Regions from separate parts of the Glaciecola petra genome, predicted to be linked through region 2. Evidence: predicted binding sites of a transcription regulator. Region 2 holds the regulator's gene; each other region holds the start of a gene.
The links. The regulator FNR, encoded in region 2, switches genes on or off when oxygen is low (the NO sensors DNR and NnrR bind a similar motif). The targets are predictions, from matches to a motif close to TTGATCTAGATCAA.
Positions count from the first base shown of each region.

Region 1 (2,281 bases), on a different contig from region 2:
CAAACAAACTTAGCGGTTTATGACAAATTAGCGCTGCCCGAGCTAAATATCCACTGTCTTCTAATATTCCAATAATTAAAGTCAGCACCATAATTTGTGGGACAAACACCAAAAAAGCCCCTACTCCACCAAATATCGCGTCGTTAACAAAATCAGCAAAGGCCCCTTCGGGCAAATAAGCTACCACCATGCTGCCGCTCCATCCTACTGCACTTTCGACTGCATCCATTAAGGGAGCAGCCCAAGTAAAAATACTTTGGAATAAAAACAGCATAATCAATAAAAATGAAAAGCCACCTAAAATGTTATTCAGTAAAAAACTATCAAGGTGATTTTGTTTTTTTAACACAATATCGGGCTTAATCCCGTGTTCTGCAGCAATTGATTTGGCTAAAGACATATGGTCTTGCTGGATCTGATTTTCTTCTTCGGACGCTGCTATTTTTGCAGTATCAGGGTGAGTCATATGTGTTTTAAGAGCTTCTGTAAACTCTGACATTCCATATAAAGACTTTGCAGATATCGCATAGATGGGTGATCCTAACTGTGCCGACATCTTTTCAGTATCAATATCATGCCCAAAACGCAACAGGTCATCCATCATGTTAATAGTAAAAACAAGGCTTTTGTTATGTTTTTTAGCCAGCGTTTGTACTTGCAAAGCAAACACTAATGAGCGCTCGAGCTTAGTACCGTCCAAATTACATAAAATTAGCTTTGTGTTGATCTCTTGCATAGCATGATGGAGTTGTTCAATTGCAATGCTTTCGTCTTCAGAAATAGCCTCCAGAGAATATGTGCCCGGAAAATCGACTAGTTCATAGCTATCAAATTTGCCTGATTTCAGCTCTACGGTAACACCCGGAAAATTAGCCACCTTCTGGCGTAAACCTGTGAGTTGATTAAATAAGAGGCTCTTTCCTGAATTAGGCTTGCCAACTAGTACAATCCGTTCTAGGGCCTGTTCCATTTAAACTTTTACCTCAATACCCTCAGCTAGGCTTCGCTCTAATGAATAAACGCAATCTTGGACCAAGATGACCAAAGGACCTCCAAAAGGACTACGTTTAGTGCAAACGATATGGGCACCAATCGCAAACCCCATTTCTTGGAGTCGGGTCTGTATTGAACTGTGCATAGCAGGTGAATAACCAGACACACGCGCTGATGCATTTTTTGATAAATCCCAAAGAGTCATGGCAATGTGCCCGGTAAGAAAATAATACAAATAAGTAGTTGTTAAGAATAATAATTGTTATCACTTAGTTTTAAAAGCATAATTAGTGAATGAGCCCTAATAAAGCTTGATCAAGATCAGCGATAGGAAAAATAATAGGATCCCGCAATATGACCTTATTACGAGTTTCGGCTATTGGCCTTTTTTTAGGGGGCTTAGCACTAAGCAGCATAGGAATATCAAAGGTTCAAGCTCAAGAATTTTTTGTCGAATATAGTGGTGATTTACTCAAAAACACCTCTGGTGGTAATAAACGTGCTAGTGAATATGTGGATATTCTGTACCTAAGTGTCGATGATCAATATCAACTTTCTAAGAATCTTAATATTGTGGCCCATGCTTCGGCGCTTTATTCAAATGGCGCGGGGTTTTCTGCCAATATCGTTGGTGATGATCAAGTTGTCTCAAACTTAGAAACCGGCGATTCACTCACAAAACTAGCAGAGGCATGGTTGAGACTCGAAGGTAATAAATGGTCTCTACTCGCTGGCTTGTACGATATAAATCGTGATTTTGATGTGCTCGACAGCGCAGAGCTATTTTTCAATAGTAGCCACGGTATTGGCCCTGATATTGGACTAAGTGGTGGCAATGGGCCTTCTATTTTTCCTTTTTATGGACTAGGCGTTTCAGGTTTTTACCAAGTCAATGAGCAACATTCATTGCGCTTTTCAGTGACCGATGGTTTACCGGGAGACCCTGAGCGTCCCTCTAGCATTGCAGCAAAACTCGAAAGTGGAGACGGTGCATTCAGTATTGTTGAATGGGCTTATAAAAATGAAGACCAAACATGGTTAGTAGGTTATTGGCAGTATACAGTTTCTGAGCCTTTGTCTGCTCTCCTATCCAGTAGAGCTATCACTGATTTAAATAAAGGCTACTATTTACGACACCAACGCAGTATTGGCAATAGCCGTGTATTTTTCAGATTAGGTACTGCGGATTCGTCATTTAACAAATATGACCGCTTTATGGGTGCTGGGATAAGCTTTGAAAGCCCATTTTCAGAGCGCTCTGAAGACTCATGGGGATTTGCTTTTGCTT
Region 1 covers NZ_JAVRHX010000003.1:440,576-442,856, forward strand. Annotated here, with positions in the region: gene feoB (ferrous iron transporter B) at 1-970, opposite strand, end outside; gene RM552_RS12735 (FeoA family protein) at 971-1,198, opposite strand; gene RM552_RS12740 (carbohydrate porin) at 1,348-2,281, shown strand, end outside.
Region 1: the regulator FNR is predicted to act here: its motif matches at 1,305-1,318, upstream of RM552_RS12735 (FeoA family protein).

Region 2 (2,281 bases):
GGGGTTTTAATTGTTAGATCTGGTTCATCAAATCCAATGTCGCCTTCACCTTCATAATTATTGTTTTTACTTAAATTAGTGAAATCAAAAAGAGATTGATCTAAAAGATGTGAAGGCACAATGTTTTGTGTTGCTTTAAACATCGATTCTATCCTGCCTGGGAAACGATGCTTCCAATCATTCAACATAGCTTTTATGTTTTTACGTTGCAGGTTTTCTTGCGAACCACAGAGGTTGCACGGAATGATTGGAAATGCCATATGCTGGCTATACTTGGCAATGTCTTGCTCAGAACAGTATGCAAGAGGGCGTATGACAACATGTTCTTTATTATCGCTTACAAGTTTAGCGGGCATTGACTTAATTTTACCGCCATAAAACATATTCAAAAACAGTGTTTCTAAAATATCATCTCTATGGTGTCCTAATGCTATTTTTGTCGCGCCAATTTCAGATGCCGTTCTATATAAAACGCCTCTTCTTAATCGTGAACAAAGGGAACACGTTGTTTTACCTTCAGGGATTTTCTCTTTTACAATAGAGTAAGTGTCTTCTTCTATTATTGTATAATTAACATTAAGTTCTGTTAGATATCTTGGCAATACATCCGCTGGAAAACCAGGTTGTTTTTGATCGAGATTAACAGCAATAAGGTCAAAATTTATCGGTGCGATACGTTGAAAATATAATAATACGTCAAGTAGCGTGTAACTATCTTTTCCACCCGACAAGCAGACCATTATTTTGTCATTGTCAGTGATCATATTAAAATCAAAAATCGCTTTTCCAGTTTCTCTACGCAAGCGCTTTTGTAGTTTGTTAAAACTATATTCAAGTTTTGTTTTTACTGACATGAGTATTATTTACTAATTAGATGATGCATAAATTATACAATAATAAGTCTTCGCTTAAAAATAAGTATATTTAAATATATGATTTACTAAGGTTGATTATATCAATCAATTCACTAGTTAACTGAACTGATTTCTATTTCTGAATCTGGCATTCTTTGCTGAACACCCTCAAGATCCAAAATAGTAATTAACTTGCCATCTACCTGTAAAAGGCCTTCTTTTTGAAAACACGTTAATAGCCTAGAAATAGTTTCCACTGTCAAACCTAAATAATTCCCAATTTCACCTCGAGTCATTGAAAGGTTAAATTGTTTTGCTGAATACCCCCGCTCATCAAATCGTTGTGACAAATGGCTAATAAAATGAAGTAAACGTTCTTCAGCGCTGCGTTTACTTAATAACATCATCAAATCGTGATTATGTTTAATTTCGGAACTCATAAATTTCATGATTTGTTGACGTAACTTAGGATAGCGATTCGACACTGTTTCGAGAGTATCGTATGGCAACTCGCAAACCATTGCTGTTTCAAGGGCTTGAGTATAACTTTGATGAGTGTCGTCACGCATTGCATCAAATCCAACTATATCACCAGGGAAATGAAAACCAACAATCTGTTCGACGCCATCACTGCCGCTAATGTAGGACTTAAATGACCCCGACCTGACAGCGTATAAAGAGTGAAACTTATCACCCACACTAATTAATTTATCTTGTTTATGGAGAGGTCGCTTGCGCTCAATAATATCGTCCAAAGAATCTAATTCAGATTTATTAAGACTAACGGGAAGACATAAATGACTGAAGCTACAGCTTTGACAATGTATAGAAAGTTCTGAACCTTTACTCATAACGCTACTTTAATATTTCTGAAAGAGATCATTTTATACCCTGAAATAATTTAAAGGTCAAAAATATTGCGAAAATTAGTATCAGAAAAGCCATAAACAAGCGAGTGTTTTTGTGTTGTAAATAGGGAATCACGAAACTTGCACCAACGCTAGAAGCAATTAATGCGGGCAGGGTGCCGATCCCAAAACATAACATAAAAACAGCGCCATTTAGACTATCACCGCTTGCTAAAGACCACGTTAACGCTGTGTAAACTAAACCACAAGGTAACCAACCCCATAACATTCCATATAAAACAGTATGCCATGGGGATTTAAATGGAATTAAGCTTTTGCCTATCGGCGCAATTTTTTGCCATAAATACCCACCCAATCTTTCAAAATAAGCTAGTATCTGCAATATCCCACTTATGTATAGGGCTAAAAGTAATAGAAAAAATATGCTTATAATTTGCAGAATATATAAGCCGAACACTACTTTTGCAGTAAAAATACTGCTTAAATAACCGGTAATTGCACCAGCGATTGTATACGAAAGGATCCTGCCAATATTATATGCAAAGATATACGGTGTTT
Region 2 covers NZ_JAVRHX010000001.1:1,205,525-1,207,805, reverse strand. Annotated here, with positions in the region: gene ttcA (tRNA 2-thiocytidine(32) synthetase TtcA) at 1-854, opposite strand, end outside; gene fnr (fumarate/nitrate reduction transcriptional regulator Fnr) at 968-1,705, opposite strand; gene RM552_RS05310 (sulfite exporter TauE/SafE family protein) at 1,734-2,281, opposite strand, start outside.

Region 3 (2,281 bases), 1.0 Mb from region 2:
TCTGCATCGAGCAAATCATATTCAAAAGTAATTCTTGGAATATCGATTTGACGCACAACCCTTATATCACCTGAAGTACCAAAACCATTAATGCCACCTGGCTCAACCCGACCTGCTAAATCTAAGTCAGTAACGCGTATTTTTAGAGATTGACCTTCTGGTAAATCCTCAGATAAATCGACCAGATGCTCTTCAAGTTCTTTAAATACTTGCTTGCGAAACTTAGTACTAGAGGAATTAGCCGAGCGCACATCTCTGTATGATTTTGGCTCAAGCCATTCAACCGCTACTCTGCTCTCATCTTGCGCTACTTCGGTATCCATTGCCGAAGTTGCGTTTGCTGTTTGAACACCCACAAATATGCAGGCCAAAGGAATCATTAATTTTTTCATAAAAATACCCATATTAGTCATACTAATTACCCAGTTAATACTCACTGTAAGTTAACACCGTTTGCAACATCGCATCTTTGTTTGAGGTGCCAGCGAGTTTTTCAAAAATTGCTTCTTGAACAACAATCACGCGTTTTTACCTTTGTATATAAGAGTCAAGAACTTATTAAAAGTTCAGAGTCTGCAATGTCATTGCAAAACTTTTTTAAATTTGCGCCGTATATATAAGGATTTTTATCATCTTTGACACAATACAGTTGGTAAAATTTATTGATACTTTCAACCGTTTCTGTCACTTCTATGACGTAATCAACCTGATGAGGTTTTAAAGACATATTATTGCGCATAAATGTATCACGTAAAGTCATGATTTGTTGGCGCTCTGGCAAACTAGATACCGATTCAAACCATGTTAAAACCTGTTTTGCAGCGTCACCAAAAAAATGTTGCGCAAAAGACGAGCGCAAAAATAGAACCAATAAAATTATTTGTATAATGAGTACGATGGTTTTACGCATACTTAACTTTTAGCTCCAAATGTAACATTACGCGTCAATACGCGATGAACAAGTGCTATATAGGTCGTTTAAGATACAATATGCCTATGCAAGCAGAGTCGTCTACTTTACATTATTTTTATAGGTATACAATATCGATGCCATTACGCTTGATAATAATACAAAAAAACTGATGATTTTGAGGGTTTAGACTCCAACATCTATGCTTTCCTATTTAGTACTCATAAATACTGAATAGGTGTTATCTTAGCCATACAACTAATTTACTAGTTTATTGATCTCAATTAACTTTTATCATCAGGGTTTTGATATACTCAAAGAATAAGCTAATCCCTTGCTACTGACCCTTTGTCATTGAAGATAGCACATATGTGACGGTAACCAATAATGGTCCTTTTATATGACTGAAAAAATTAAAATCAAAGATGTCACGCCGGTTAAAATAGAAAAGTCGGCAGTTCAAATCACCAAACCTAGCTATTCTGCTCGCAACCGAATTTATGTTCGAAAAGTACAAGGTGCATTTGAGACTTTTCGACGTTTATTTGGGTTTATCTTTTTAGGAATATTTGCAATCGGCCCATGGATTAGTTACGCAGGCCAGCAAGCTATTCTGTTTGATCTTGCTGAGCAACGTTTCAATATATTTGGCTTAACTCTGTGGCCACAAGACCTCACGTTATTGGCCTACACCTTAATCGTCTCTGCATTTGCCTTATTTTTCATCACCACTTTTGCAGGTAGAGTTTGGTGTGGTTTTATGTGTCCACAAACCACTTGGACCTATATTTTTATTTGGTTTGAAGAAAAAACAGAAGGTGCTCGAAATAAGCGAATAAAGCTCGACCAACGTAAAATGGATGTAGACAAATTTATACGAAAAGCGGCAAAGCATACTGCATGGGTGCTTGTTGCACTATTAACTTCTTTAACATTTGTTGGTTATTTTGTTCCTATTAATGAGTTATTTATCGACTTCTTTACCTTAAACGTCGGGTTTTGGGCTGGTTTTTGGGTGATTTTCTTCACAGTTTGTACTTATGGAAACGCAGGTTATATGCGAGAAATTATGTGTACTCACATGTGCCCTTATGCCCGTTTTCAATCAGCTATGTTTGATAAAGATACTTTTACAGTTGCGTATGATGCTAATCGTGGCGAAAAAAGAGGACCTCGTTCAAGGAAATTAAGTTCAGATGAGGTTAAACAAAAAGGTCTAGGGGATTGTGTTGATTGCAACCTATGCGTACAGGTATGCCCTACCGGAATAGATATTCGTAATGGTTTACAGTATGAGTGCATAAATTGTGGTGCTTGTGTTGATGCTTGCAATGGTGTGATGGAAAAAATGGGCTATGCCAAGAACTTAAT
Region 3 covers NZ_JAVRHX010000001.1:191,087-193,367, reverse strand. Annotated here, with positions in the region: gene RM552_RS00860 (DUF3016 domain-containing protein) at 1-392, opposite strand, end outside; gene RM552_RS00855 (hypothetical protein) at 548-910, opposite strand; gene ccoG (cytochrome c oxidase accessory protein CcoG) at 1,311-2,281, shown strand, end outside.
Region 3: the regulator FNR is predicted to act here: its motif matches at 1,185-1,198, upstream of ccoG (cytochrome c oxidase accessory protein CcoG).